Regions from separate parts of the Bacillus sp. FSL R7-0646 genome, predicted to be linked through region 2. Evidence: predicted binding sites of a transcription regulator. Region 2 holds the regulator's gene; each other region holds the start of a gene.
What was found. Region 2 encodes Rex, which represses fermentation and respiration genes when NADH is low (regulators of the CRP and FNR family bind a similar motif). Its sites were predicted from a motif close to TTGTGAAATATTTCACAA; they were not measured.

Region 1 (7,674 bases), 690 kb from region 2:
ATGACATCCGGCTGGAATTTGGCCATCATGTCGACGCCGTTCATCACCGTTTCGATTGAAGGATCAGGCTCGACATCAGAAAAAATTTCGCAATGAACGTAATCCGGGCGCCTTCTTAAGTAGTGAAGGGCGCGGTCTACATATCCGAGTTTCACCATTCCCGGATCAGTCACAATAAACGCTTTTGAGATGTCAGGCATTTTCGCTAAATATTGGGTTGCGTGTTTTTCAAAATAGATTTTTGGAGGCACTTTAAACCACTGCATATTGACATTCCTTTTCGCCACTTTTTTCGTGTTGATTAAATGAACGGCCCCTACGTTTGACGAGACGGAGTTCCCGCCATATGTGCCGCAGCCGAGCGTTAAAGAAGGCATATAGGCGTTGTAAATGTCGCCGATCGCTCCTTGTGACGACGGTGCATTGACAATGATCCGGCCGGCCTTCATCCTTAAGCCGAATTCTTTAACGGCTTCTTGATCGTTCGTATGAATCACCGCCGAGTGGCCGGTTCCCCCGAACGCCAGCATCTCTTCGGCGCGTTTTAATCCTTCTTCAAGCCCGCTGACTTTGTAGCACGCTAAAACAGGGCTCAGTTTTTCTCTGGACAGCGGGTCATCCGGACCTACACCTTCTAATTCGGCGATGAGGATTTTTGTATCTTGCGGCACTTTGATACCGGCCATTTCAGCAATTTTGAATGCCGGCATGCCGACGATATCAGCGTTTACCGCGCAAGTATTTTCATTGATGACCAATTTTTCGACCTTTGATTTTTCGGTTTTATTTAAGAAATAGCAGTTGTTTCTTGTCATTTCGGCTTTGACGTCTGAGTAGATGCCTTTGTCTATGATGACGGCCTGCTCTGATGCGCAAATCATGCCGTTGTCAAATGTTTTGGATAAGATCAGATCATTGACGGCTTGCTTCAGGTTGGCAGACTTCTCGATGTAGCACGGAACGTTTCCAGGTCCGACGCCAAGGGCCGGTTTTCCGGAGCTGTAAGCGGATTTCACCATGCCTGCGCCTCCTGTTGCGAGGATCAGGGAAACGTTCGGGTGGGTCATTAGGGCTTGCGTTGCATCCAGAGAAGGCGTCTCGATCCATTGGATGCAGTTGTCGGGTGCTCCTGCTTTGACGGCTGCGTCCCGAAGGATTCTCGCCGCTTCGCGGCTGCATTTTTGGGCGGATGGATGGAAAGCAAACACGATTGGATTTCTTGTTTTAATTGATATCAGGGACTTGAACATGGTGGTGGAAGTAGGGTTGGTCACCGGCGTCACGCCGGCGATGACACCGACAGGCTCCGCGATTTCAATGACTCCGTCGTGTTCGTTTTCATTGATGATGCCCACTGTTTTATCGTATTTGATATGATGGTAGACATACTCTGTGGCAAACATGTTTTTAATGATTTTATCTTCATAAACGCCGCGCTTCGTTTCTTCGACGGCAAGTTTGGCGAGAGGCATGTGCTGATCAAGGCCGGCAAGCGCCATCTGTTTGACGATCTCATCAATCTGCTCCTGATCAAAGCTGCGGAATTCTTCCAATGCCTTTAGGCCTTTTTCGACTAGCTGATCAATCATGTTTGAGGCATTTTGCTTTTGTTTCATGTTCTTTTCTTCGATTGCCATTGTAAACCCTCCAGTGAATGAATAGGAATTTGATTACAACAGGATGTCCAGGGATGAATGAAGTCGGTAAAGTTTGTGAAACATTTCACAAGTTAGGTTAAAAATTTTTATCCCTGAAGCGGATATCTGGTTTATTTTGGCATCAATCCTCCTTTTCTGTTGTTGAATTTATCATAGCACGAATTTGAAATATAAGTTTGTGAAATGTTGAACAAAGTATGAAAATCCATTTGAGTGAAATAAGAATGCACCCCGAGATCCGGGGTGCAGTTTTTAATACCAGTCCGTATGAAACACGCCTTCCATATCCGTCCGCTCATACGTGTGAGCGCCGAAATAATCGCGCTGGGCCTGCAGGAGGTTTGCGTTTGAGCGGCCTGTGCGGTAGCCGTCGTAATAGGAAAGGGCAGTGCTTAGGCACGGGAATGAGATGCCTGAGCTGATGCCTTCGCAGACGACCTTCCGCAAGCCGGACTGGTATTCTTTTAGTTTTTCAGCGAAGTCAGGTGCGACCAGCAGGTTGGACAGGTCCGGCTGTTTGTCGAACGCCTCGCTGATGAGATTTAAAAATTGTGCGCGGATGATGCAGCCGCCGCGGAAGATGAGGGCGATGTCCTTTAACGGCAGGTTCCATCCGTTCAGGTCAGATGTCATTTTGTATTGAGCGAAGCCTTGTGCATAGGCGCAGATTTTGCCCATATATAATGCCTGTCTGACGCGGTCGATCCACACGTTTTGATCCAGGCGCCGTTCTTCTGTTGCAGGTCCGGCCAATACTTTTTCCGCAGCTGTCCGTTCGTCTTTTAATGATGACAGGTAACGGGCAAACAGGGATTCCGTGATAATCGATGATGGAATGCCGTTGTCGACGGCCTGCAGGCTCGTCCATTTGCCCGTGCCTTTTTGGCCGGTTTTGTCGAGGATGACGTCGATGAGTGGAGCGCCCGTCTTCTCATCCTTTTTCCGCAGGATCTCCGCCGTGATTTCGATTAAATAGCTGTTCAGCTCTCCTTGATTCCACGTGTCGAAAATGTCAGCGATTTCATCTATCGGCAAAAGAAGCTTTTCTCTTAAAAACGTATATGCTTCGGCGATGAGCTGCATGTCTGCGTATTCGATGCCGTTGTGCACCATTTTGACAAAATGACCCGCGCCTTTCGGACCGATGTAGACACAGCATGGATCTCCATCCACTTGGGCGGCGATTTTTGTGAGAATCGGAGCGGCTTTTTCGTAGACGTCCCGGTCTCCGCCTGGCATAATGGATGGGCCTTTTAAAGCGCCGATTTCGCCGCCGGAAATGCCGATTCCCAAGTAGCCGATTCCTTTCACTTTCAAACTGTCATATCGTCGTTCTGTATCTTCATAGTGGGAGTTGCCGCCGTCCATGATGACGTCCCCTTCTTCAAGCAGAGGGACGAGCGAGTCGATGACAGAATCGACCGGTTTGCCTGCTGTGACCATAAGAAAGATTTTTCGCGGCTTTTCTAAAGACTGTACGAAATCTTCAAGCTCATAGTATGGCTTGACTGTTTGGCCTCCCGTTTTTTGGACGAGTTGATCGGTTAAATCCCTTGTGTAGTTATAGACGGCGACTTGTTCGCCTTTGCTTGCCATGTTCAGGGCGATATTGCTCCCCATGACCCCCAAACCTATGACACCGATTGTATTGCACATGTAGTACCTGCTCCTTCACTAAAACTTTTTTATACAAATAGACTTAACAATAAAGTAAATCCTAATCCGGCCACCGCGATAATTGTTTCAAGCAGTGTCCAGGTGGCGAATGTTTCTTTCATGCTCAGGCCGAAATACTCTTTGAACATCCAGAAGCCCGCGTCGTTGACATGGGAAGCGATTACACTTCCTGCCCCTGTTGCAAGCACAACCAGTGCAAGATTGACATCGCTTTGTCCGAGCATCGGAAGAACGAGTCCGGTCGTGCTTAATGCAGCAACTGTCGCGGAACCTAAAGAGATTCGCAGAATCGCGGCGATGACCCAGGCGAGCAAGATCGGCGACATGGCCGTTCCTTTGAATAATTCAGCTACATAGTCGCCTACTCCGCCGTTGATCAAGACTTGTTTGAATGCGCCGCCGCCCCCGATGATCAAGAGCATCATTCCGATTTGAGTAATGGCGGTTGAACAGGAATCCATCACTTGTTTGATCGGGATCTTTCTGGCGATACCCATCGTATAAATCGCGAACAACAGGGAGATGACCATCGAAGTCGAGGCATTCCCGATTAAACGAATCGCTGCCAGGAAGCTGTTGTCTGCAAGTCCCATTGTTTCTTGAATGAGAGTAATAATAGTCGAAATCGACATGATAATGACTGGAAGCATAGCTGTGAAGACGCTGATGCCAAAGGCTGGCGTCTCTTCAAGCTTGAACGTTTTCTGTTCACCGAGTGAAGCGATGCTGCCCATTTTCTCAAATGATTGCGGTACGATTTTTTTCGCCAGTTTCGTAAATAAAGGTCCGGCCAAAAGAACGGTTGGAATTGCAACAATGATACCGTAGAGCAGCACTTCCCCGATATTGGCGCCGAGTTCTCCCGCGATAGCCGTCGGTCCCGGATGCGGAGGCAGGAAGCCGTGTGTGACGGATAAGGCCGCCGTCATCGGAATTCCGAGGTATAAAATAGAAATCTTCAATTCTCTTGAAATTGCGAATACAATTGGAATCAATAAAACCAATCCGACTTCGAAGAATAAAGCAACCCCGATGATAAAGGAGGCGATGACGACCGCCCATTGGATGTTTTTCTCCCCGAATTTGTTGACGAGGGTCATCGCAATGCGCTGAGCGCCCCCTGAATCCGCGATCAGCTTGCCCAGCATGGCGCCGAGCCCGAAGATCAATGCGATATGGCCGAGCGTTCCGCCAAGGCCTTGTTCAATCGTTTTGACGATGTCGTCAAACGGCATTCCAAGTGCCAATGCAACACCGAACGATACGATAATCAAGGAAACAAACGTATTCAGTTTTAACCCCATAATCAAAAGCAATAATGCGACAATCCCGATTGCTACGATTAATAATGGCATGATAACGCCTCCAATTCTTCCCCTATTTTTTGCTGGTTAAGCTTCTTTGATAATTTGCAATTTGTGTATACTCGTTTTCCAGTGCTCGAGATAAGTTGATAAAGATCGGCATTAATTTTCTGTATTCTTTGGCCGATTCTTCTTTCGGCGCGTGTCTGTGCGTGCTTCCGACCATGTCGGAGACGACATCGAACGAATCGATTTTTCCCGTCGCGTACAGTCCCAAAATGCAGGCTCCGAGACAAGAGCTTTCATAGCTTTCCGGCACGACGACTTCCGATTCGAAAATATCGGCCATCATTTGCCTCCACACATCAGACCTTGCGAAGCCTCCGGTCGCCTGAATTCGGGCAACTGGACCGTCCATGCATTCTGTCAACGCCAGGAAGACGGTGTACAGATTGTAAATAACCCCTTCCAATGCCGCGCGGATCATGTGTTCTTTTTTATGGGACATGGTGAGGCCGAAGAATGAACCGCGCACATCCGGATTCCAGAGCGGCGCCCGTTCGCCAGCGAGGTATGGATGGAACAGCAGTCCGTCGGCACCCGGTCTGACGCGTTCGGCAATTTTGGTCAAGACATCATATGGATCAATGCCGAGGCGTTTTGCGGTTTCGATTTCTGATGAAGCAAATTCATCTCTGATCCAGCGAAGGACGATCCCGCCGTTGTTGACTGGCCCGCCGATGACCCAATGGTTTTCAGTTAAGGCATAGCAAAAGATTCTGCCTTTTTCATCGGTTTGCGGCTCATCGATAATCGTGCGAATCGCGCCGCTTGTCCCGATGGTGACGGCGATTTCGCCTTTTTTAATCGCGTTGACGCCGAGGTTGGACAGCACGCCGTCGCTTGCGCCGATGACAAACGGCGTTTGCGGATCGATTCCCATCATCGCCGCCAGTTCCGGATTGCAATTATGGAAAATTGCTGTTGTCGGAACGAGCTTTGATAAGTGGTCGGGCGTGATGCCGGCAATCGCAAGTGCTTCTTCGTCCCAGGCCAAGGTTTTGAGATTCATCATTCCCATCGCCGAAGCTAATGAGTGATCAACGACATATTGATCAAATAGTTTTTTGAAAATATATTCTTTGATTCCGATATATTTTTTCGCTTTGGCAGCGGTTTCAGGATGTTCGTTCACAATCCACGTGATTTTGCTTAGCGGCGTCATCGGGTGAATCGGCGTTCCCGTCCGTTTGTAGATATTGTGCCCGTTCATTTCTTCTTTGATTTTATGAGCCCAGCCTTCGCTTCTGTTATCTGCCCAAGTGATGCAGGAGGTGAGCGGCTTGTCGTTTTCGTCCATCGCAATCACGCTGTGCATCGCACTGCTGAATGAAATGAATGACGGCTGTTTGTCGGGATGCTGCTGCATGATTTTCGCCGTTGACTGGATGACGGCCTGAAAGATCTCATCCGGGTTTTGTTCAGCGGTCGAGATGTCCGGCGTGTGAAGCGGGTAGCCGATGCTTTCCTTTTGGATCACGTCCCCTTTTTCACTGAATAAAACCGCTTTCGTGCTTGTCGTACCGATATCTATGCCTAACATATAACTAGTCATTTTGTTGTTCGGCTCCTTTCGCCAGCATTTGTTGCGACAGCCATAGATCTTCAACTTTACCTTGTACGTCATCGAAATTTTGATGTAGGGATTTAAGCATCAGATCCCTGTCTTTCGTTTTGATCGCTTGAATATAAAGTTCATGGTTATCGAGAATTCGTTCAAAGTCTTCGTATTTTTCTTTTAAGCGGGCCCGCATGGATAAAAGAATAAAGCTTTCCATCACAGGTTTGAGATTGTTCCATATCATCAAAATGTAAGAATGATTGATGGAGCGGACAATCGTTTCGTGAAATAAGACGTCTTGAAATGAGAACTCGTCGGCATCTTTGTATTTGATGGAGACTTTCATCATCTCCAATATTTTGCTGAGGTCTGTTACCAGTTCGTCGACATTGGCCTGTCCAAGCCGTTCGAATACGAATGTTTCCATCACCAGGCGCACATCATAAATTTCTCCTATTTCTTTTTCGGTTAAACCGATGACAACGGCCCCCATCCGTTCCAAACGGATGATTTTTTCCGATGCCAGTATTTTTAAAGCCTCGCGGATGGGAGACCGGCTCACCGAGAATTCCGCAGCCAATTTATTTTCAGATAAAATGGTACCGCTTTCAATCAAACCGGAAATAATGCGCATTCTCAGCTCGCATGCGACGCGAACACCAGTTGAAGCTCTAGAAAGCCACTTCTCCGGATATAAAAGGCCTTTAGATTCGCTCATACACTCACCTTCCTAGTTATACGAGTATACTTGTATACAAGTATGATAACGCGATTATTTTGATTATGCAAACACTTTCATTTTAAATTTTTCGAAAAATTTTTCCATTTAGAAACCATTTGTTTTGCAGAAGCGCTTTGAAAGCCCCCCTGAAGCAAAAAAGTAAAGGGAGCAGGTGCCCTTTATGTTTTGACCATTTCTGTGGCAATGTTGTACAAAGCCTTCGGAAACACCTATCTTGTTTTCGTTTGTTAATTTAATTAATTAACCATGGTACAATAAAACCTACGATATGGTGTAAATGGAGGATTTCACATGCAGCGCGGTACATTTCAATTAATGAAATCGGTGAACAAATCGATCATTCTTAATAAAATCAGAACATCAGAGCCGATTTCGAGAGCTGAGATCGCCAAGGAAACAAAGATCACCCCTCCCACGGTCTCAAGCATCGTCAAAGAGCTCATCGGACAAGGACTCGTTAAAGAAAGCACGCTCGGTCATTCGAGCGGCGGAAGAAAGCCGACCATGCTCCACATCAACACGGGTGCCTATTATGTCATTGGCATTGATGCCGGGCCTGAGACGGTGGAGTGCGTCTTAACCGATTTAGCCGGAGGGATTTTGCAGCGGACGTCCAGCCTGCTGAAAAAACCGCTGACAAACGAGAGGTTCATGGAAGTTTTAAAAGAAAGT
Region 2 (7,674 bases):
TTGATTCTTTGCCTTCGATTGGTTTAGAGATTTCTTTCAGGCTTTCAACAGCTACAGCCACAGCCTGCTCGATACCTTTGCGCACGCCTACAGGGTTAGCGCCGGCAGTTACGTTTTTAAGACCTTCGCGAATCATCGCCTGAGCTAGAACTGTCGCTGTTGTTGTACCGTCACCGGCAACATCGTTTGTTTTGCTCGCAACTTCAGCAACAAGCTTTGCGCCCATGTTTTCGAACGCGTCTTCAAGCTCGATTTCTTTCGCGATGGTTACACCGTCGTTTGTGATTAATGGAGAACCGAATTTTTTCTCAAGAACGACGTTGCGTCCTTTAGGTCCCAAAGTTACCTTTACAGCATCCGCCAATGCATCTACACCGCGCAGCATTGAACGGCGGGCTTCTTCGCTAAACTTAATATCTTTTGCCATGTTATTCGAACCTCCTATATAATTGTCTCGTTTTTATTTATGACTTAGCCGATAACAGCTAAAATGTCGCTTTCACGCAAGATTAAGTAGTCAGTACCTTCATATTTCACTTCGGTACCTGCATATTTTGAGAAGATGATGCGGTCGCCTGTTTTAACTTCTAATGCAACGCGCTCTCCGCTCTCTAACACACGGCCTGAACCGGCTGCAACCACTTTACCCTCTTGTGGTTTTTCTTTTGCGGAGTCAGGAAGTACGATTCCGCTAGCAGTTTTTTCTTCAGACTCAACGAGCTCAATGACAACGCGATCACCTAATGGCTTTAACAATGAAACAACCTCCTCAATATTTTCATATGTAATTTTAGCACTCGCACTCGGTGAGTGCTAACACAATTCTTATAATAAAGAATCTCCCAGGCAATTTCAAGTGAAAAGGTCAAATTTTTTTGCGCTTACATTTCTCCGCATATCCTTATCATCCTATAATTTAAAAAGAGTGTGTTACAATAAACATAGTCTGATTTAGATTTTTAGAAAAGGAGTACATAAAGCTTGAGAAAACAATACTGGTTTATTATATTGGCATACGTTCTCATGCAATTGTCGGCGGTTGTCGGCTTGCCTCTTCTCTACTTTTTGGGAGTGGGCAGAGGACAGCCCAAGGCTGAAGCTCAGCTTACATTGACGGGCGTCTGGTCTGTCATCGCGTTTACCCTCTGTCTCGTCATCGTGCTGCTGATTTTGCGGACGGTGCCGAAGACGACGCTTCGCAATCGTCCAAAAGCATCGGTTGCAGCGTCAATCGGATGGGCGGTAGCCGGCGTTTTTCTCGCTTTGTTTGCGCAGTCAATTGCCGCTTCGATCGAAATGAACTTGTTCGGGGTCAACCCGGAATCCGAAAATACGCAGCGGATTATGAAAATCATCACCGCATTGCCGCTGATGGTGTTTGTCTCTTCTGTATTCGGTCCGATTCTTGAAGAAATCATTTTCAGAAAGATCATTTTCGGTGCGATCTATGAGAAAACGAATTTTTTCGTTGCCGCTCTGTTCAGTTCGGTGCTCTTCTCGGTCGTCCATTTGGATTTCAGCCATCTGCTCATTTATACGGCAATGGGATTCACATTCGCCTTTTTATATGTCAGGACCAACCGGATTATCGTCCCGATTTTCGCCCATGTCGCCATGAATACGCTCGTCGTCTTGCTGCAGACATTCCGGGAGCCTATTGAAGAATATTTGAAAAACGTCGAGAAAATGCAAATGATTATTGGAGGATTTCTATGATGAGAAGCCCTAAATTCTGGGGAGTGATTTATTTATTAACGGGTGTGCTGTTTACGTATCTCGCGGCAACCTCGCCCGGAAGCATGTGGTCTTTTTATACGATCCTGCTGATGCTTTTCGCAGCCTATAATATCAGCATCTCCTTTAAAATGTTCGCCCTGGCCGGCAGGATGAAGCGAAAAGATCAATAGCCTTTTATTTGAAAGAAAAGAGCCATTCTGAAAAAAGAATGGCTCTTATTTTGTATGGTCGTTCAAAAACGATTGATTTTCCTCTTGAATCATTGTTTTTTGCGCCTGCCTGTAGGATATTCTTGAAATCACGATACTGATTTCATAAAGAATGAGCAATGGCACGGAGACCATTAAATGCGACAATAACTCAGGCGGTGTAATGAGCGCCGCAATGACGAACAACACAAAATATGCATATTTTCGGATTTTCGCCAAAAACATCGGCGTCACGAGACCGAGCCTTGTGATAAACATGATGACCACAGGCATCTGAAACAACAATCCAAAAGGAAGCGTCAACTGAAGCAGAAACTGAAAATATTCGTGTATTCCGATGACCTGGTTGACATTCAGATCATCTGAGACTCTCGTCATAAAGTCCACGACAAACGGAAATAAAATAAAGTAAGAAAAGGCAATGCCGCCTAAAAAAAGAATGATCGATATTGGAATATAGCTGAGCGTCACTTTTCGTTCTTTTTCATACAGCCCCGGGCTGATGAAAGCCCACAGCTGGTATAGAACAAGCGGCGAAGTCAAGACAGCGCCGATGATGAACGCGAACTGCACGTACACAAATAAAGGATCGGTCAGCTTGAACGCATTGAGAGTCAGCAGCTTCGCTTCATCCGTCTGCTGCAGGTAGATTATGAGCGGCTTCGCCAAAAAAAAGCCTGCCGCAACAAACAAAACAAAAAAGAAAAAAGTGATCACAAGCCGTCTGCGCAGTTCTGTGATATGTTCTAACAGCGACATTTCTTTTCCCTTCATAAATGTCATCCTATCCTACTGATCTTCTTTCTTTTTATTATCGGAATCGTCGTCAGCCAAACCTTTTGTCGCATTTTTAAACTCCCGCAGCGTGTTTCCCGCCGCTCTTCCCAGCTCGGGAAGTTTTTTCGGGCCGAATATCAAAAGCGCCACCACGACAATTAAAATAAAGCTTCCAGGACCGATTGTTGGCATAAAGCCTGCCCCCTTTCCTTTATTTATTTTTCGTTTTCCGTTTTACTTTTCCTGCATTGAATAATGTTTCAGAAAATACACCAGCGACTGAAGTTCCACTGCCAAATCTATATGATGAATGCGAATGTGTTCCGGCACATTCAAGCGAGCCGGCGTGAAATTAAGAATGCCTTTAATGCCAAGCGCCACCAGCCTGTCTGTAATCGACTGTGCGGCTTGAGCTGGAACCGTCAAAATGGCGACCGGGATATCATCATCCGTCATATGCTCTTCAAGCTTATTCAGGTCATAGACGGGAACGCCGCCGACCTCGGTTCCGATTTTTTCTTCATTGATGTCAAACGCCATGGCGATTTTTGTATTATTGTTTTTGATAAAATTGTAATGGAGAAAGGCTGTCCCCAAATTCCCCACGCCAATAAGCGTTACGTTCGTCGTTTCATCCTGATCAAGCGTCTTTCTGAAAAAGGACAGCAAATAATTGACATTGTAGCCGTATCCTTTTTTCCCGAGCGCGCCGAAGTACGAGAAATCCCTTCGGATGGTCGCGGAATCGACTTTGACGGCATCGCTCAGCTCAGCGGAAGATACACGCTGTTTCCCGGATGCATGAAGGTTTTTTAAAAAACGATAATATAATGGCAGCCGTTTCGCTGTCGCTTGCGGAATTTTTGAATGATCCATGTTCATAAACTAATCCTCCATGTCTACATCAGCTTTTTCCCTTTTATAGTCACCGTTTTTCCCGCCTGTCTTTTCGAGAAGAAAGGTCGGTCCTATCACCATTCCCTTATCCGCCGCTTTGCACATGTCATAAACGGTCAGCGCACATACGGAGGCCGACGTTAACGCTTCCATTTCCACACCTGTGCTCCCTTTGGTCTTGACGTTAGATTGTATATGCAGGATGCTCTTCTGCTCTTTCTTCTCCCAGCAAAAGGCGATGTCGACTCCTTTCAGAGCGATCGGATGACACATCGGGATGATGGCGGATGTCTGTTTTGCAGCCATGATTCCGGCCACTTGCGCCACCGCCAAAACATCGCCTTTTCCGATTTCGCGGTTTTTGATTTTTTCATGTACTTCTCGATTCATGGACACGCTTGAAACAGCCGCAGCTGTGCGCACTGAAGCTTCCTTTTCGCTTATATCAACCATCTTGGCTCTGCCTTGTTCATTAAAATGTGTAAACTCATTCATGTTCTTAACTCTCCTTATAATGATCATACACTATTTTTTTCAATCTGTCTTTTTCTTTGGCTAAAATCTTCCAGACTTCACTTAATTGTTTGCTGACTGCGCGGTGATAGGCTACACTTAAAATAGCAGACAAGAGGTGAAAGATCATGATGATTTTACAAGTAAATCAGCTTTCAAAATCGTTTGGAGCCGATACGATTTTAACGAATATAAAACTCGAAGTCAGGTCTCGGGACCGGATTGCGGTCGTCGGACGCAACGGCGCCGGAAAATCGACTCTTCTAAAGATTATCGCAGGAAAGCTCTCATACGAAAAGGGGGACATCATCAAACCTAAAGATTTGACGATGGGCTACCTTGACCAGCATTCCGGCCTCGATTCCAAGCTGACGCTTAAAGAGGAATTGCTGTCGGTATTTGATTTTCTTAAAAAAATGGAAAAAGAAATGCGCGCGATCGAGGAAAAGATGGCGCAAGCCGGACCGGACAAGCTTGAATCATTAATGAAGACATATGACAGGCTTCAGCAGGAGTTCAAGGACAAAGGCGGCTACCAATATGAGGCAGAGGTCAGATCCGTCATGCACGGGCTCGGCTTTGCGGGATTTGACGACTCCGTCCGCGTTCAGGATTTAAGCGGAGGCCAAAAAACAAGACTTGCCCTCGGAAAAATGCTTTTGACAAAACCCGACCTCCTCATTTTGGACGAACCGACAAACCACTTGGATATCGACACCCTGACATGGCTCGAACAATATTTGCAAAGCTACAGCGGAGCGATTTTAATCGTTTCCCATGACAGGTACTTTCTTGACAAAGTGGTTACCCAAGTTTACGAGATTACCAGGTCCCAAAGCAAAAAATATATCGGGAACTACAGCTCTTATCTCCAATTAAAAGCCGAGCAGCTGGAAAGGGAAACAAAGCTTTACGAAAAGCAGCAGGACGAAATCGCCAAGCTGCAGGATTTCGTCGATCGGAACTTGGCAAGGGCTTCGACGACGAAACGGGCGCAGAGCAGACGAAAGCAGCTTGAACGGATGGAGATCATGGACAAACCGCTTGGAGATGAAAAGTCGGCGTCATTCCGCTTTGAAATTACAAGGCAAAGCGGAAACGATGTACTGCGAGTGGAAGACCTGACGGTAAGCTATCAGGACCAGCCCCCGCTTCTCCGTTCACTGGATTTTCGCATTACCCGCGGGGAAAGCGTTGCACTAGTCGGGCCGAACGGAATCGGCAAGTCGACCCTTTTGAAAGCATTGATCCAAAAGCTGCAGCCGGTGTCGGGAACAATCGCGACGGGCTCTCACGTCTCAATCGGATACTACGACCAGGAACAGGCTGAATTGACGTCGTCAAAACGCGTGCTTGACGAGCTTTGGGACGATTATCCGGAGATGAATGAAAAGGATATCAGGACCTGCCTCGGCAACTTCTTGTTCTCGGGAGAAGATGTATTAAAGCCTGTACATGCATTAAGCGGTGGCGAAAAAGCCAGGCTTGCCCTCGCCAAGCTGATGTTGCAAAAAGCGAACTTCCTTATTCTTGATGAGCCGACAAACCATCTCGACCTGGACAGCAAGGAAGTCTTGGAGAACGCTTTAATCGATTACCCGGGAACGATATTATTTGTGTCCCATGACCGCTATTTTATCAACCGGATTGCGACAAAAGTACTGGAGCTTTCTCGCGACAAAGCCGAAGAATATTTAGGCGACTACGATTATTACACGGAAAAAAAAGCGCAGCAGCTTGAACTGAAAGAACTAGAAAAACAGACGGAAGAGCGTCAGAAAGCCGCTTCCGAAAAACCGGGCGCAAAAAAGAGCTATGAAGAAGAAAAAGAGCTGAAAAGAAAAGAACGCCAGCGGCAGCGCAGGATTGAAGACATCGAAACAAGAATTACGGCCATTGAAGAACAAATTGAAAAGAATGAAGAGCTCCTATGCAATCCCGACGTCTTCCAAGACCACGAGAAGGTTCAGGAAATCCACTCTGAAAATGAACAGCTGAATGAGGAGCTTGAACAGCTGTTATCAGAATGGGAAACACTATCTACAAATGAATAAAGGATGAGCCGCTCCAAGCCGGAGCGGTTTTTTTGTCCACAATTGAAATCCTTTATTTAAAAGAAAGAAAGCGATTTACCCACAATATCCACAAATAACATAATATTTATACACATTACTAACAGGTAAAAAAGGTCTGTAAATTAAGGTTTTTAACATTATACACAAGACTGTGGATATGTGTTGATAACTTGTTAATAACTTTTTCCGGGTAAAAAAACCTCACAAAGCGTGAGGTTTCAATAAGACGTCAGATCTAAGCCAGGCTGACCATTCATATCATATTTTCCTCTGATTCCTTTTTCAAAAGCAACCGTACCTGCGGCGGCAATCATGGCGGCATTGTCCGTACACAGCGAGAGCGGCGGGATCAAAAGCTCGATCTCCGGACGGCTGCTGAACGTTTTTTCGAGCGCGGCTCTCAGCCCTTTGTTTGCAGCAACTCCTCCGGCAAGCAGCACCTGTTTGACGCCATAAGCTTCCGCAGCGCGTTCCGTTTTTGTCACGAGGACATCTATGACGCTTTCCTGAAAGCTGGCTGACAAATCTTCCGGAGCTATCGTTTCGCCTTTTTGTGAAGCGTTGTGAAGCGTGTTGATGACTGCAGACTTCAATCCGCTGAAGCTGAAATGATAAGACCCTTCTTCAAGCCATGCGCGCGGCAGCGGCACATTTGCCTCGCCTTTTTGCGCAAGTTTGTCAATGTGAGGTCCACCCGGATAAGGAAGCCCCATCGTTCTCGCCACTTTGTCATAGGCTTCGCCTGCAGCATCGTCGAGCGTCTCTCCGATTACTTCAAATGAGCCGTGCTCTTTCATATATACGAGTTCGGTGTGGCCGCCTGAGACGACAAGGGCAATCGCCGGAAATTGAATGTCCTGAACAAGCCTGTTGGCATAGATGTGACCGGCAATATGATGCACGCCTACGAGCGGTATGCCCCGGGCAAAACTGAGCGCTTTCGCAGCATTCACGCCGATCAATAGAGCGCCTACAAGCCCCGGTCCTTCCGTTACTGCAATGGCATCAATGTCATCAAACGTCATGTCCGCTTGTGCAAAGGCTTCCTCAAGCACGATCGTGATCTGTTCCACGTGATGCCTTGATGCGATCTCGGGAACGACGCCCCCAAACCGTTTATGACTCTCGATTTGCGACGCTACGACATTTGAGATGATGTCCGTCCCGTTTTTGACAATCGCAGCGGCAGTCTCATCACAGCTTGTTTCGATTCCTAATACATACAGATCTTTTTTATGATTCATTTAGTCTCACCCACATTAATAATGCATCTTCCCCATTATCGGTATAATAATTTTTGCGAATTCCTCCCGGCTCAAAGCCGAGCTTTTTGTATAAGCTCTGTGCAATATGATTCGATACCCTCACCTCTAAAGAAAGCTGAACCGCCCTTTTCATCCGGCAAAGCTTCATGGCCGCCTTCAAAAGAGCTTCACCGAAGCGGCGGCCCCGGTATGCAGGTGAAA
Region 3 (7,674 bases), 1.4 Mb from region 2:
TTATCCCTGACGAATTTGCCTGATGGGGACAAGTCGGATTGCGACCATCCTCCGTTTTTAGAGGCGCCTGGGTTTAAAGCTGCTGACGACTCTTGTTTGTCGGATAAGTTCCAGTTTACCCAGCTGATTTTTTTGCTGTCTAAATATTTCAGCCACTCCCTGGATTGGTCAAGGTAGACCCCGCCGTTTCCTGAAGCATCGCTCGTTCCCCATTCTGTGACGAAAATCGGCGCTCCTTTGCTGAGTGCATAATCGGCTTTATCCCGCAAAGACTGACCGTGCGTGCCCGCATAAAAATGGAGCGCGTACATGACATTGCCGTCTTTCAGCTGATTGTCCGCCGCATCATTGACATCCTGGCTCCAGGTGCCTGTTCCGACAATCACAATATTTTTCGGAGAGTTTTTGCGAATCACGGACAGGATTTCTTCGGCGTAAGGTTTAATGTCGCGATTCCAGTTGACATCGCCGTTCGGCTCGTTGGCAATTTCAAAAATGACGTTTGGCGTCTTGCCATAAAGTCTTGACATTTCGTTAAAAAATTCTTTTGCTTTCGCTTTGTTTTGGTTTGGATTGCCATCGCTCAGTATGTGCCAGTCAATGATCACATAGATTCCGAGTTCTTTTGCCGCTTCGACGGCTTCCTTCACTTTGTTTTTAACCGACGGATTGTCAATATAGCCGCCTTCAGCTGTATACATGGCCGCGCGGAAAACATTGATGCCCCAGTCGTCTCTCAGCCATTTTAACGAGTCTTTGTTGACATAATCGCCATACCACTGTAGACCGTGGGAGCTGATTCCTTTCAGCTGAACCGCTTTTCCGTTTTGATTGACGAGCTGCGTACCTTTTAAGGTAAGCTGTCCGTTTACAGCAACGGGTGTTTTAGAAGCGGCAGCCGCTTTCGGTGCAATGATACCGCTGATGCCAAGCGCCGCTACCATAAAACAGGCGATGAAGACAGAGATGGAACGTTTCATATATGACATTCTTTTTCCTCCAATGATTTTATTTTTCGAAAATACTTTTTCCGCAGCCATTTTTCACTCCTTTCCTTGCCTGTAGCACGAACTGATTGTAAATAAACTATTCACCGATTGTCTATCAACCATATTTCTTGTTTTTTGGCGCTTAAAAAATCTATCTATTTCCTCTTTTCGTATAAAATGGGAGGTCTGAATACTAGTGACCGCAAGCTTTTAAAACAAATGGCCGGGGACTTTGCACATCCTTTTTCTCTCAATTCTAAATTTTAAAAACTGAAATCTTTACAATGAGATGCTTCCTCTCTGCCTAAAATGCCGCATCCGGGAAAAATCGCTGTGAAAAGTTCATAAAACTGACTCGTTCTCTCTGCTGTTTGTATCACTTTATTGACAAAAAAATAAAACCATCCGCTTGGAATGGGTTTACTTCTTTAAATCGGAGAAAAAGCCGACAAGTTTTGTGGCGACACCGACAAACGTTTCAAGAATCGCCTGCCCCCCGGCGACCGACAAAATCAAAATCAACGGGAATATCGCTTTTGGGACAATCAGATACCCGACAGCAATGATCAAAGCGCACCATATCCCTGCGCACCAATAGCAATTCAGCAAATAGCCGAAGTTTGATTTCGGCACTTTTTTCGTTTCTACATGCCCTTGTTCATCAACCGTCTGCTTTTTCTTCATAAACGGTTTCCGGATAAACTCCGTGATCTTATCAAAAACAATTAAATGAGTTAACCGGTAACTGGCGAGAATCAGCATCGTAAATGTAAGCCAGGATATATGCTCCATTGCGGGCCTCCAACATGAAAAGTTATCTATAGCTATTTCCCGATTTCTTCTGACTTATTGCTTTTTCCGTCATTTTTTCAGAATGTGATGTAGATCACGATTTTCCTTCAGTGAACCCGTTACATTTAACCCATAGCATAAAAAACACTTCAGGAGGTTTTACAAATGGAAGCAGTTTTTGATCAAAACACAAAAACGGGTGATATTGTTACCCATTTTCCAAGAGCCAGCCGGCTGCTGAAAGAATATCGCATCGACTTTTGCTGCGGGGGCAACCGTCCGATCGGTGAAGCGATAAAAGAGCAGGATTTAAATGAAGAAGAGATCTTAGCTAGAATCAATACATTATATCAAGAGACAAAGGCATTAAACGCAAAAGAGACGAACTGGAGTGAAGCCCCGTATTCACAGCTGATCGACCATGTGATTCATACGCACCATGCCTACCTGTATGAGGTGCTTCCTGAACTGTCAGGCTTTGTTACAAAAGTATACCGGGTTCATGGCATCCATCATCCGGAGCTCGCCCAGGTCCATCAATTGTTCCATCAGCTGAAAACAGAACTCGAACATCACCTCTTCCAGGAAGAGGAACATATTTTCCCGAAAGTGATGGCCTATGAAGAGACGCGATCAATGGACCGCTTAGCAGAAGCGGTTCAGACGATCGACGTCCTTGAACAAGAGCATGAAGCCGCAGGCAGCATCCTGAAGGAACTGAGAAGAGTGACCAATGACTATACCCTTCCTGAAGGGGCATGCACAACATATACACTGACTTACTTAAAGCTTGATGAATTGGAAACGGATCTTTTTCAGCACATTCACCTGGAAAACAATATTTTGTTCCCGCGGCTTGAAGCGGAAGCCAATCAATAAAACAAAAAGACAGAGGATTTTACTTCCTCTGTCTTTTTGTTTATCTATTCATCTGAAGCAATGTCTTTAACAGGCAGCGCTTCTCCTTCCCGATGCGTCGGTTTGCGGAGATGGAATAATGCTCTGATGCTGAATACAACCAAAATCACGATTCCGGCTAAAAAGATCGTATCCGGCACGGCCCTCCAAGTCAGCAGCGTTTGCACTGCATCCTGCTGTAAAAACTCAGGCGCCCTTGAGCTCCAGTACCCGTCTTCAAACGCTTTTTTCAATTGAAGAAAACCGACCGGCAGCAAATTGATAAACACCATTCCGAACAGGCCGATGTTCAGCGACCAGCAGGCTATTTTCAGCCATTTATCATTCCATGCTTCTTTTTTGGCGATATTGCGGAGCGTATACAGCCAGACGGCAATGGCAAACATGCCGTACACACCCATCATCGCCCCGTGTCCGTGGGCGGGTGTCAAGAACTGCCCGTGCTCAAAATAGCTGACGGCAGGCAAGTTGATCAAAAAGCCCAATACCCCGGCGCCGACCAGATTCCAGATCGCCGTTGAAATCAGGAACCAGAACGTTGCTTTATACGGGAAGTGATGTCCGCCGTCTTTCATCATCTTGTATTGTTCGTAAGCTTCCAATACAAGCAGGGTAAGCGGGATGACTTCCAGGCATGAGAAGACGGAACCGAGGCCGATCCAGACTTCGGAAGACCCGTTGTAATAGTAATGGTGTCCGATCCCGATGACACCGCTCCCCAGCAGGATCGTCAATTGAAAATAGAGCGTTCTGACAGTCGACTTTTTCGTCACCAGGTTCATTTGCACGAGCAAAAAGCCGATGACCACGACGGCAAAGACTTCAAAAATCCCTTCCACCCAAAGATGGATGATCCACCACCGCCAAAAATCCGACATTGTAATATTAGTGCCGGGATTAAAGAAAAAGGCAGCACCGTAAAACAGCGGAATGGCGATCGAAGAATAAAACAGCAGATGAATCAAACCGCCTTTATCAGGCTCCCGCTTGAGGCCGCTCTTAATGCCTCTGAAGACGATAAACAGCCAAATCAGCATGCCGAGCGCAAGAATGACCTGCCAAAAGCGGCCGAGTTCAATATATTCCATTCCTTGATGGCCGAATAAGAACCAGTTGTTTCCTAAAAAGCCTTTCGCTCCGAGCCATTCGCCGACCATGCTTCCGCCGACAAGGACGATCAGCGCCCAAAACAGAATGTCGACAAGCAGCCCCTGTCTTTTCGGCTCGCGGCCTCCGACAAGCGGCGCCGCATAAATACCCATCCCGAGCCATGAAGTTGCAATCCAGAAGATCGCCAGCTGAAGGTGAAATCCCTTAGATATGCTGAAGGGCAACAGCTCCCTGATCCAATCAATCCCAAAAAAGCTGTCCGGTTCAATATAATAGTGGGCGAGCAAAGCCCCGAACATCGCCTGAACAAAAAACAGCAGCGACACAACGGCGAAATATTTTCCGGTTTTAACCTGTGAAGCGGTGAGCGGCTGTTTATCCAGATCAAATACCGGAAACGCCCCTTCCTGGTAAGCCTCTTTCATTCCAAGCTTGTAACGGTAAAACACGAATAAAATAATGCCGACAAATAAAATGAGGATGGTAACGCTTGCGCCGCTCCACCAAACGGCGGCGAATGACATCGTGTTGCCCGCATCTTCATCATACGGCCAGTTGTTCGTGTACGTAATGTCGTCGCCCGGCCTTAATGTACTGGAAAGCCATGCCGTCCAAAAGATAAAATCGGAGACCTGCGTGATTTGGTCTTCGCTGTCGACCCACGCCCTGTTGCGTTCAGGCATGTGGCTTTCTTTAATTAAACCGGGCTCAAGCCCCCAGCCGTCTCCTTTTGTAAAGACTTTGCGGTAATGATCGCGCACTTGATGCAAGCCGTAGACCTGCGCGTCTGTCAGCTTCAATGTATCTGATGGGCGATCATAACGGTTTTTTCTCATTTCGCGGATGACGTGATTCCGGATGGTGGACTGCTTTTCATCTGAAAGTTGTTTAAAGCGCTTGCCGTATTGTGCCTCCGCCTTAAAATCCTGCATCCCTTCCGTATAGATTTTCAGGGCTTCGGCCGTGTAATCAGGCCCCATATAAGATCCGTGCCCCAAAATCGTTCCATAGTCCATCAGCGCGTATTTTTGAAATACGGCCTGACCGCCTGAAATAGACGATTTTGTCATGAGCACCTCTCCGTTTGGCCCGGACACTTCAACAGGTCTTGGTGCAAGTCCTTTGAAGATCCAATAGCCTCCCAAAAGCAGCACCGAAAAACTTACGATTAAAGTAAAGACGAGAATGGATTTCAGAAAACCGTTTTTTGATGCTTTTTTAACGGGCACCGTCTTTCTTTGTACTTCCATTGCGGTTCACTCCTTTTTTGATTTTGCATGTCCTAAGATACTGGATATGCAAAACACCAGTTGTGAACCAGATCACTTAAATCATGGCGTATTTGTGAACAAAATAAAAAACAGGCTTTCCATCTGCCGTTCAATGGAAAGCCTAAAACTCATGCCTTAATTGCAGCCGTTCAGCCAGTCTGTATCATGAATGAAAATTCCGCTCCTGTCAGCTGTCAGCAGATTTTTCTTTTTCAATTCATTTAATGTGCGGTTAATCGTTTCCCTTGACGTTCCGACCATGTTCGCAAAATCCTGATTGGTAATGGGCAGGCTGATGTAGACCCCTTTTTCTTGAGGAATGCCATGTTCAGCAGCAAGCTTCATTAATACATGTGTCAAGCGGTGCTGGACGTCTTTTGAGATAAAACCCTGGATCCGCTCTTGCAAATCGAGAATCTTTTTCCCCATGATTTGCATCACTTTTATCGTCATTTCCGGAAATTTCATCAAAAGTTCATTAAAATCGGCGATGCGGATTACGATCAATTCGGTTTCTTGAACGGCTTCTGCCGTTGCCGGGTATGGGGAGAGGTCAAAAAAGCCGACATGGGGAAACATATCCCCGTTTTGCAGAATCGAAATCACTTGTTCATTGCCGTCTTCATCGATTTTAAAGGCTTTAACAAGACCGGATTTGATGAAAAATACCGCTTCCCTCTCTTCCCCCTCCATAAAAACAAACATTCTCGGCTGATAGGTGCGCTTGGCCGCGATCTGCTCGATTTGCTTGAACTCTTCATCATTCAACCCGCTGAAAATCATAAATTGCTTCAGAAACTCCATTGGTCTTTCAATCCCTTCGGTTTTGCTAAAGGAGAGCGGTTTGTCACAGACGGCGCTCCAGTGCAAAGAGCTCTTCTTCAATCGCCGCTGCCTTCTCTTCCACCACTCTGCGGCTGTCCTTCAAGGCCTGATTGTAAAAGTAAGGTCCGAGCTTTTCCTTTACGAATTCGAACATTTGAATCGCCGCAATGTCTCCGACCTCTTCTCCTCTTTCTTCAACATAAAAGCGTTTGATTTCATCGATGATCGCTTGTTTTTCTTCTTGGGTAAGCTTTATAAACATAAAAGCGGCACTCCTTTTTTTATTTCCATGATAAACGATAAAGTCCGCAAATGAACAATTTATTTTTTTACATCCGTTTACTCTCCGTCACTTACCGATATTAAACACGAAACAAGCGAATGACCGTGTGACGTAATTCACAATGTTTTAAAAAGACTTTTTGTAAGATAAACATGCTGATTGATTTATTCATTTTTCCCTTTGAAAGGAGCAAAACCGCAATGGCAAATCGTCAAAAAATACAATTACCGCTGCAGTCATTTAGTTTAGTCGCAGGATTTATGGTTTGGGTATTGATTTCCTCTTTAATGCCCCACATTAAGCAGGACATCGCCCTGACAGACAGCGAGGTCTCCCTTGTTACGGCCATTCCGGTCATACTCGGGTCGCTTCTCAGGATTCCGCTGGGCTACTACACGAACAGATTTGGAGCAAGAATTACATTCATGATCAGCTTTTTGCTGCTTCTGTTCCCGGTTTTTTGGATCAGCACAGCCGATTCGCTGTTCGACTTGATCCTTGGCGGCTTCTTCCTCGGCATCGGCGGAGCGGTCTTTTCCATCGGGGTCACATCACTGCCGAAATACTACCCTAAAGAAAAGCACGGGTTTGTCAATGGGATCTACGGCGCTGGGAACGTCGGTACAGCGATTACTACGTTTGCCGCTCCTGTTGTCGCAAAAACCGCCGGGTGGGAAAATACGGTGCGGATGTACATCGTGTTAGTCGCCGTATTCGCTTTATTGAACTTTATCCTTGGAGATCGAAAAGAAACAAAAGTTACGGTATCTGTAACAGAGCAAATGAAGGCAGTCTACCGAAATCAGACATTATGGTTTTTAAGCTTGTTTTACTTCATTACATTCGGATCTTTCGTCGCGTTTACGATTTATCTTCCGAACTTTCTTGTTAATCACTTCGGGCTTGATCCCGTCGATTCAGGGCTGAGAACCGCCGGATTTATCGCTGTCGCCACTTTTCTGAGGCCTGTCGGCGGCTGGCTGGCAGACAAATTCAACCCGCTGAAGCTGTTGATGTATGTATTTGCCGGCTGCACCTTGTCAGGGATTTTATTGGCCTTTTCGCCGAGCCTCGGACTGTACGGGTTTGGGGTATTAACCGTTGCCGTGTGCGCCGGACTCGGAAACGGGATCATCTTTAAGCTCGTGCCGCTTTATTTTTCAAATCAGGCCGGCATCGTTAATGGGATCGTATCAGCGATGGGCGGCTTGGGAGGATTTTTCCCGCCTCTCATCCTGTCAAGCGTTTTTCAGGCAACCGGCCATTATGCGATCGGATTCATGGCGCTGTCAGAAGCGGCTCTTGCAAGCTTTGTGATCGTGGTCTGGATGTATTTTCAGGAAGTGAACAAAACATCGTCCAAAACGAAGGCCAACCATTTATAAGCCCTTCCTGCAAAAAGAGATTGAGCCGATATGCCCAGGCTCTTTTTCGGGACTATATTCATATGTTCACAATATTGTTTATATTTAAAAGGTCACTCTGC
Region 4 (7,674 bases), 1.6 Mb from region 2:
TCCGCTGCGATGAATTGGAAGGATTCGCTGTAACAGATGAAAAAAGCGACATTAAAGGCTTGATTACGTACTTCATCGCTGGAAACGAATGTGAAGTCGTCTCTTTGGACAGTGTTGTCGAAAACAAAGGGATCGGCTCACTCCTTTTACAAGAAGTGGAGCGTGTTTCAAAGCGAAAACAGTGTAAATCGATTAAACTGATCACGACGAACGATAATATGCGGGCGCTTATGTTTTATCAAAAGAGGGGCTATACTTTGGCCGAGTTGTATGTAAACGCAGTTGACAAAGCAAGAAAAGTAAAGCCGGAAATTCCCTTTGTCGCTGATAACGGCATTCCGATTCGGGATGAGATTCTATTGGTGAAAGATTTAGCATAGTTTTTCTGCTTCTTCGCGAAGAGGAGCAATGCAGCCACCCCGCTCAAAGTGTTGAGCAAGGTTTTTGCAATGGGCTTCCGGAACACAACCGTGTTTATTTCTGGTTAAAGATGCGATTCAGATTGCTCGTGTTGTTGGTGATAGAGGTGATATAGCGGCTTCCGCTTATCATTTCCTTGTTGCACAGAGGGCATAAAGGGCGGTCGCTGCTCGTGAAATTTTTTCTCATCCATCCGTTGCAGTCCTCAGCCGTACATTCCCACGTACTGATATCTTCCTTTGGCAGAGGCTCTTGATTGCGATTGTTGTAGTAAGACATATCGTCACTTCCTAACAAGGGTTTTTTGGAGTTCATTTAAGAATATTTTGTGAATCTTAAGACATTCTATTCGTCAATTTGTTATTCTATACTGGACAGGTTTATTTAGTGTCCAAGCCCAGTAAAGAAAAGGGGTTCAACCATGGAAAAAATCAACTGCAGAAGCTGCGGCGGGCTTACGCCGTACGATTCAAAAGTCTGCGAGGCATGCGGATGCGAAAAACCGCTTCCAAAATCACAGAAAATTACGGACCGGATTGTCTTGACTGCGGCGGGAGTCGTCGGCATCTTAACAATTGTGCTGATATTGGGAACGGTCTTCTCATATTTGAATATCATATAATGAAAAGGAGCCGGTGTCAGGCTCCTTTTCATTTTTATTTGTTTTCAAACATGCTTGTAGAGTGCAGCGGCTGCACACGCGCTTTAGGATCCATATAAGCTTTTGCATTGTTGACAGCGGTCGGCGCTTCACCAAATCCGCTCGCAATCAGCTTGACTTTCCCTTCATATGTGCAGATATCGCCGGCTGCATAGAATCCCTCGATGTTCGTTTCCATTGTGGACTTGACGACGATCGAATTTTTCTCGATTTCAAGCCCCCAGTTTTTGATTGGTCCGAGAGATGAAACAAAACCGAAGTTGACGATCACATCGTCGACATCGATGATTTCTTTTCTCTCGCCTTTCACTTCCTCGATGACGATCTGTTCGATTCGCTCGCTGCCGATCAGCTCGGTCGGAACAAACGGTGTCAATACATTGACTTTAGAATTGCGCAAGTTTTCGACGCTGTGCTCGTGTGCGCGGAATTTATCGCGGCGATGAATAATTGACACCTCTTTTGCGATCGGTTCCAGCATGAGCGCCCAGTCGACGGCGGAGTCGCCGCCGCCCAATACCGCAACGCGCTTGCCCGCAAATTGATTCAGATCATCTATAAAGTAATGAAGGTTTGCATTCTCGAATTGTGCCGCAGATTCAAGCTCGAGCTTTCTCGGCTGGAATGCTCCGTTTCCGGCTGTAATAATCACCGTTTTAGAATAGTGGATTTCTTTGTTGGTGACGAGTTTGAAAATACCGTCTGCTTGTTTTTCAACGCTTTCGACGGCTTGTTCCAAACAAACGGTCTGATCGAATTTCGCCATTTGCTCTTTTAAATTGTCGACCAGCTCCTGAGCGCGGATTTTAGGGAACCCGGCTACATCGTATATGTATTTTTCGGGATACAAAGCGGACAGCTGACCGCCGAGCTGCGGCAGGCTTTCAATAATTTTGACGCTCGCTTGCCGCATTCCGCCGTAAAATGCGGTAAACAAGCCGACAGGGCCGCCCCCGATAATTGTGATGTCATATACTTTTGTGTCTTCACGCATGAAAATAATGCCCCCTAAATGAAAATTGTTCTTAATTATATCATATCACATAAAATAAATACGAGCGCGTTTGTTTTTTTAGGCGCGGAAAATAATACCGTCAGAGCATATTTAACCTTGAAAAAGCAATTGCAAGCGGCTATGATGTAGTTGTGAACAAATTGTTAACGATTCGTGAATATTTTTCGTCGCACAGCCGAAAAACATTCCGTTGTTCGGCAAACTAAAGTGAAGGGTTTCACAAACTTTTTTTCATAAAAAGCCGGAAGCCGGCAGAAGATAACCCAAAGGCTATTTTTAATCCGGCTTAGCAGTAAAATACAGAAAAGGTGGATGTGATTCCGTTGAATAAGCCAAAAGTAGTAGTATTAGGTGCAGGTTATGGTGGATTAATGACCGTTACGAGACTTGTTAAAAAAATCGGCATCAATGAAGCGGATATTACGCTTGTCAACAAGCACAATTACCATTATGAGACGACCTGGATGCACGAGGCGAGCGCAGGTACGCTTCATCATGACAGATGCCGCTATCAGATTAAAGACGTCATCAATACATCCCGTGTCAATTTCGTTCAGGATACGGTAAAGAAAATTGATAAAGAAGGAAAGAAAGTCGTCCTTGAAACAGGAGAGCTTAGTTACGACTATCTTGTCGTGGCGCTCGGCTCCGTCCCTGAAACTTTCGGAATTTCGGGATTGAAAGAGCATGCTTTCTCTATTTCAAACATCAATTCGTCCCGCCAGCTTCGCGAGCACATTGAATATCAGTTCGCGACGTATAACACAGAAGCCGAGAAGCGCCCGGAACGCCTGACGATCGTTGTCGGGGGAGCTGGTTTTACAGGCATTGAATTTTTAGGTGAAATGGCCAACCGCATTCCTGAGCTGTGCCGCGAATACGATATCGACCGCCAGCAGGTTCGTTTAATTTGCGTGGAAGCCGCGCCGTCTGTTCTCCCGGGCTTTGAACCGGAGCTTGTCGATTATGCGGTCAACTACCTCGAAGGAAAAGGCGTTGAATTCAAAATCGGCACGGCCGTGAAAGAATGCACGCCTGACGGAATCATCGTCGGAAAAGACGATCAGACCGAAGAAATCAAAGCAGGCACTGTCGTATGGGCCGCAGGCGTCCGCGGCAACCCGATCATTGAGGAATCCGGCTTTGAAAACATGCGCGGCCGTGTGAAGGTTAAACCTGACCTGCGCGTTGAAGGCCATGATGATATATTTGTTATCGGAGACTGCTCTTTAATCATAAATGAAGAAACCGAAAGGCCTTATCCGCCGACTGCGCAGATTTCCATGCAGCAAGGCGAAACGTGCGCAAACAATCTGGCCGCACTGATTCACGGCAAAGAAACGGAAACGTTCTCATTTGATAACAAAGGCTCTGTCGCTTCTCTCGGCGAACACGATGCAATCGGCGTCGCATTCGGCAGAAAGATGACGGGAACGACGGCGTCCATGATGAAAAAAATCATCGACAACCGCTCGCTTTTCATGATCGGCGGGCCGGGACTTGTTCTGAAAAAAGGCAAGTTTAAATTTTTCTGATCAGACTTTCACAGAAGGTGATGACGGCGGCGTTCAGGCAGGATGCCTGGGCGGTTAGCCGCCGATCCTTCCTCTATTCATGAGCACCGACTTAGCAGGTCTGACAACGAGGGTTTGTCGACACGCTGAAGCCTGCAGCTTCCTCTGCAGGCTTTTTATTTCAGGCTAAAAACTTCAAAAACGAAAGAAAAAGAAAGAAAGCTTCGCTTTTAAGCGCTTACATCAAATGATCTGTTATATTTTCTGACTTTATTATTGACAACGTTCATGATATATTATCAGAAAATTAAGAAAAAGGTGTGTATCCGATGAAGACAACGTCAACCCATCGACTTGAATCTACCTGTACATTCTGTTCAGGAAAAGGCTATTTTCAGCTTCTGCTCGGCGGTTCGGAAACGTGCAGCAACTGCAAGGGAACAGGAAAAGACCGTTGATCACAGCTTTCCAATGATTGACTCAAGTTCCTTCCCCAATGTACACTAAAAGAGGTGAATTGGGGGTGGAGGCTTTGATTAGTTTACCAGTTGTCATCATTTCAGTTGTCTTATTTTTCGTCCTGTTTTTCGGCATCGGTTTTCTGCTGAATATGCTGCTCAGAATGTCATGGATCATGGCTGTCATTTATCCAATTGTATGCCTTTTCATTGTGAATAAAGAAAAGCTGATTCGCTATGTAGAGGCGCCGGGAGAGGCATTTTCCGGCCTTTTTGACAGAGTGGCTTCTTTGGCTGCTGCCGATATCATCATTTTAGCCAGCGGAATGGCCGGAGCCCTGTTGTCGGGCGTTACGATCAAAGCGCTGCGAAAAAGGGGATATCAAATGTTTTAAGCCTTCTTCTTCAAAGGAGAGGGTTTTTTTGCGGTTAATTTTTTCATTTTTCTCAAAACTTTTCCGCCATCTGAATATTTCTTTTTCCACTTGGAAACAACTAGATGGTGAGAGGAGTGGAAGAATTGAGAAAAGTGATGACTATGTTCCGGCGTTTCTTGATGACAGTTTTGTTTGTCCTTGCTTTTATGACGACCTTCTTTGCCGTTTCAGGCGTGGAGGCACAGGATATATCCAGCTGGGCAAAAGAACGCGATCTGTCCTTGAAACAGCTGATGCTCACCTTTAAATCACTTCCCGAAGAAAAAGCGGAAAAGACGTCTCTGTCTGCCGCAGAACAAATTAAAAACAAACCGAAATCGCTTGAAGACGCGTTTGACTGGAGCAAGTATCCGAAGCAAAAAGTCACCGCGACCGGATATACAGCAGGGGCTGAATCAACGGGAAAACAACCTCATCATCCCGATTACGGGATTACATATTCGGGAGTCAAAGTAAAAAGAGATTTATATTCAACCGTTGCAGCCGACCCGTCGGTCTTTCCGATCGGCACCATATTGTTCATCCCGGACTACGGCTATGGGGTTGTTGCGGATACCGGATCAGCCATTAAGGGAAACCGGCTCGATTTGTACTATGAGACGGTTGAGGATGTTTATAAAGAATGGGGCAAAAAAACACTTGATGTTTATGTCATTAAAAAAGGAAACGGCACCATTACCGAAGAGGATCTCCTGAAGCTGAATGAAAATAAATCGATGCAAGTATTCAGACAAAAATATAAAATGGCGAAAGAATAAGAAAAAACGTTTAAGACCTGGCGTCTTAAACGTTTTTTTGCTTTACATCAATAAATAATCGAGAAGCAGCGTCAGTGCAATGCCGGTCAGGCCGCCGAAAAACACTTCAATCGGCTGATGGCCGAGCAGTTCCTTCAGCTTTTTCTGTTTTTCTTCCTGATGGCTTTTAGGGAAATCCTTCGCTTCGTTGACAAAGCGGTTAAAATCGCGGACAAGCCGGTTGATCACTGTTGCTTGTTCTCCGGCATGTCTTCTCACTCCGGTTGCATCAAACATCGTAATAACGGCAAATATTGCGGAAACGGCGAACAAAGAAGAATCCATCCCGTGATCAAGAGCTACACCGGTCGAGAGCGCCGTGACGGCCGCTGAGTGTGAACTCGGCATTCCGCCCGTGCTTGTGACAAGCCGCCAATCCCATTTTTTTGAGACGACAAAGTAAATGGGAACCTTGATAAACTGAGCGAAAAAGATCGCGGCAAAGCTCGCCAGCAAAGGAAAGTTTGTGAGGATTTCCATTTTGCAGAACATCCTTTCTATAAAGAAAATAGAGATGAATTCAGAAAAGCACGCAGTTATTTGCTAAAATATATGATATGAAACCCCATCGGGAAAAAATGTTTTTCCTATTATAACATTGTTGTTTTAATTTTACTCACTTTGCTGATAAGGAGCTGTGAACGCATGTTTTATGCCTTTAAAGATTTCGAAAAAAAAGAAACGCTTTTAATCGGACTGTTTAAAAAAAGCCGGCTGTACGGTAAGGCTGAAGAAATCGACCGCCTTTTGAACGGCCAGCTTTCTCAGCTGCTGAAAGACGGGGATGTATCTTCCAAAAAAGCGAAAGTGTCTAAAATATTTACCCCTTCGCTTCAGGGAGTCAAACGCATTTATATCGTCGGATTGGGCCGTGAAGCGGAATTTACCTTCGAGGATGCGAAGCAGTGCTTTGCCGAAGCTGTTCAGCTGATTCACAAAGATCGAAAGCAGGAGTTAACCGTCATGCTCGACAGCTTCGTATCCGAAGAAGTCCCAGCTGCTGACGCCGCACATGCATTGGCTGAATCGTGCATGCTGTCATGCTATGAAGTGCAGGATTACAAGCACAGATCAAATGTGCCTGATCAATGTCTGCAAAGCGTCTATGTTTTGACAGACCATGACCTGAAGGAGATTCAGGCGAGTCTGCATGTCGGACAGGTGTACGGAAATGCGACGAATTCGGCGAGAACCCTCGTGAACATGCCGGGGAACATGCTGACAGCGGCGGATCTCGCGTCATATGCCGCTGAATTGGCGGCGAAATACGAATTTGAATGTGAAATTCTTGAAAAGGCTGAAATGGAAGAGCTCGGGATGGGCGGTCTCCTCGCGGTCAACCAAGGATCAGAAGAGCCGCCGAAAATGATCGTCTTGAAATATCAAGGAAAAGAAACATGGGATGACGTCATCGGTTTAGTCGGCAAAGGGATTACGTTTGATACCGGAGGCTATTCGATTAAGACAAAGAGCGGGATTGTCGGCATGAAGTCCGATATGGGCGGAGCCGCCAGCGTTTTGGGAGCGATGGAAGCGATCGGCGAATTGAGGCCGGAACAAAACGTGCTTGCCGTGATTCCGTCGACTGATAACATGATTTCGGGAAGCGCAATGAAGCCGGACGACGTCATCGTTTCCTTGAGCGGCAAGACGATTGAGATCTTGAATACGGACGCCGAAGGAAGGCTGGCGCTCGCTGACGGACTGACATATGCGAAGCACCACGGAGCTTCCGTGCTGATCGATGTCGCGACACTGACCGGAGGCGTCGTCGTAGCTCTGGGAACGGAAACGACGGGAGCGATGACAAATCATGATCCGCTTTATCAGCAGGTGAGACAGGCGGCTGAAGAAGCGGGAGAAGCGATTTGGCAGCTTCCGATTACTGAAAAAGACAAAAAAAGAGTAAAAAACAGCCAAATGGCCGATCTTAACAATTCACCGGGCAGGGAAGGCCATGCGATTATGGCCGGAACGTTCCTCGGCGAATTCGCCGAGCAGACGCCATGGGTTCACCTTGACATCGCCGGAACGGCAACGACAGCTCAAAACTCATGCTTTGGACCGAAAGGCGGAACGGGCGTGATGGTGAGAACGCTTGTCACGTTTGTCGAGCGGTTTTCGGGAAATTTGTAGTCTTTCATCCCCTTTGCTAGAAGGGGATTTTTTTATGGAAAAAACGCAGATGTCTCATTGACGCATTCATAAAACATGTGGTAATATACGTTCATTACTTTAATTATCTACTACATTAGCAAACTAAAGTGTTTGTTCGGAGGTTTCAAATATGAATGCAGTTGTGATTGCTGTTATTGTGATGCTTATATTAAGCCTGCTGCGGGTCAATGTCGTTCTAGCCCTGATTGTGGGCG

Region 1: adhE (bifunctional acetaldehyde-CoA/alcohol dehydrogenase) is a predicted target of Rex. The motif match lies at 1,711-1,728, and genes of this name have one in related genera.
Region 3: MKY62_RS10290 (nitric-oxide reductase large subunit) is a predicted target of Rex. The motif match lies at 5,120-5,137, and genes of this name have one in related genera.
Region 4: yumC (ferredoxin--NADP reductase 2) is a predicted target of Rex. The motif match lies at 2,302-2,319, and genes of this name have one in related genera.

Annotation. Positions count from the first base shown of each region.
Region 1 is NZ_CP150217.1:4,127,163-4,134,836, reverse strand. It holds gene adhE (bifunctional acetaldehyde-CoA/alcohol dehydrogenase) at 1-1,637, opposite strand, end outside; gene gnd (decarboxylating NADP(+)-dependent phosphogluconate dehydrogenase) at 1,911-3,314, opposite strand; gene MKY62_RS21305 (GntP family permease) at 3,344-4,690, opposite strand; gene gntK (gluconokinase) at 4,713-6,254, opposite strand; gene MKY62_RS21295 (GntR family transcriptional regulator) at 6,247-6,978, opposite strand; gene MKY62_RS21290 (ROK family transcriptional regulator) at 7,294-7,674, shown strand, end outside.
Region 2 is NZ_CP150217.1:618,617-626,290, reverse strand. It holds gene groL (chaperonin GroEL) at 1-427, opposite strand, end outside; gene groES (co-chaperone GroES) at 472-756, opposite strand; gene MKY62_RS03140 (CPBP family intramembrane glutamic endopeptidase) at 982-1,716, shown strand; gene MKY62_RS03135 (YdiK family protein) at 1,716-1,907, shown strand; gene tatC (twin-arginine translocase subunit TatC) at 1,953-2,729, opposite strand; gene MKY62_RS03125 (twin-arginine translocase TatA/TatE family subunit) at 2,736-2,915, opposite strand; gene MKY62_RS03120 (redox-sensing transcriptional repressor Rex) at 2,958-3,605, opposite strand; gene moaC (cyclic pyranopterin monophosphate synthase MoaC) at 3,609-4,115, opposite strand; gene MKY62_RS03110 (ABC-F family ATP-binding cassette domain-containing protein) at 4,262-6,187, shown strand; gene tsaD (tRNA (adenosine(37)-N6)-threonylcarbamoyltransferase complex transferase subunit TsaD) at 6,427-7,452, opposite strand; gene rimI (ribosomal protein S18-alanine N-acetyltransferase) at 7,442-7,674, opposite strand, start outside.
Region 3 is NZ_CP150217.1:1,996,289-2,003,962, reverse strand. It holds gene MKY62_RS10305 (cellulase family glycosylhydrolase) at 1-980, opposite strand, end outside; gene MKY62_RS10300 (DUF1360 domain-containing protein) at 1,410-1,781, opposite strand; gene ric (iron-sulfur cluster repair di-iron protein) at 1,947-2,660, shown strand; gene MKY62_RS10290 (nitric-oxide reductase large subunit) at 2,705-5,059, opposite strand; gene MKY62_RS10285 (Crp/Fnr family transcriptional regulator) at 5,216-5,884, opposite strand; gene MKY62_RS10280 (DUF2164 domain-containing protein) at 5,928-6,167, opposite strand; gene MKY62_RS10275 (nitrate/nitrite transporter) at 6,389-7,573, shown strand.
Region 4 is NZ_CP150217.1:3,229,461-3,237,134, reverse strand. It holds gene MKY62_RS16880 (GNAT family N-acetyltransferase) at 1-380, shown strand, start outside; gene MKY62_RS16875 (cold-shock protein) at 475-699, opposite strand; gene MKY62_RS16870 (hypothetical protein) at 842-1,042, shown strand; gene yumC (ferredoxin--NADP reductase 2) at 1,077-2,075, opposite strand; gene MKY62_RS16860 (NAD(P)/FAD-dependent oxidoreductase) at 2,414-3,631, shown strand; gene MKY62_RS16855 (YuiA family protein) at 3,940-4,068, shown strand; gene MKY62_RS16850 (YuiB family protein) at 4,143-4,463, shown strand; gene MKY62_RS16845 (3D domain-containing protein) at 4,598-5,263, shown strand; gene MKY62_RS16840 (divergent PAP2 family protein) at 5,306-5,782, opposite strand; gene MKY62_RS16835 (leucyl aminopeptidase) at 5,948-7,438, shown strand; gene MKY62_RS16830 (Na+/H+ antiporter family protein) at 7,590-7,674, shown strand, end outside.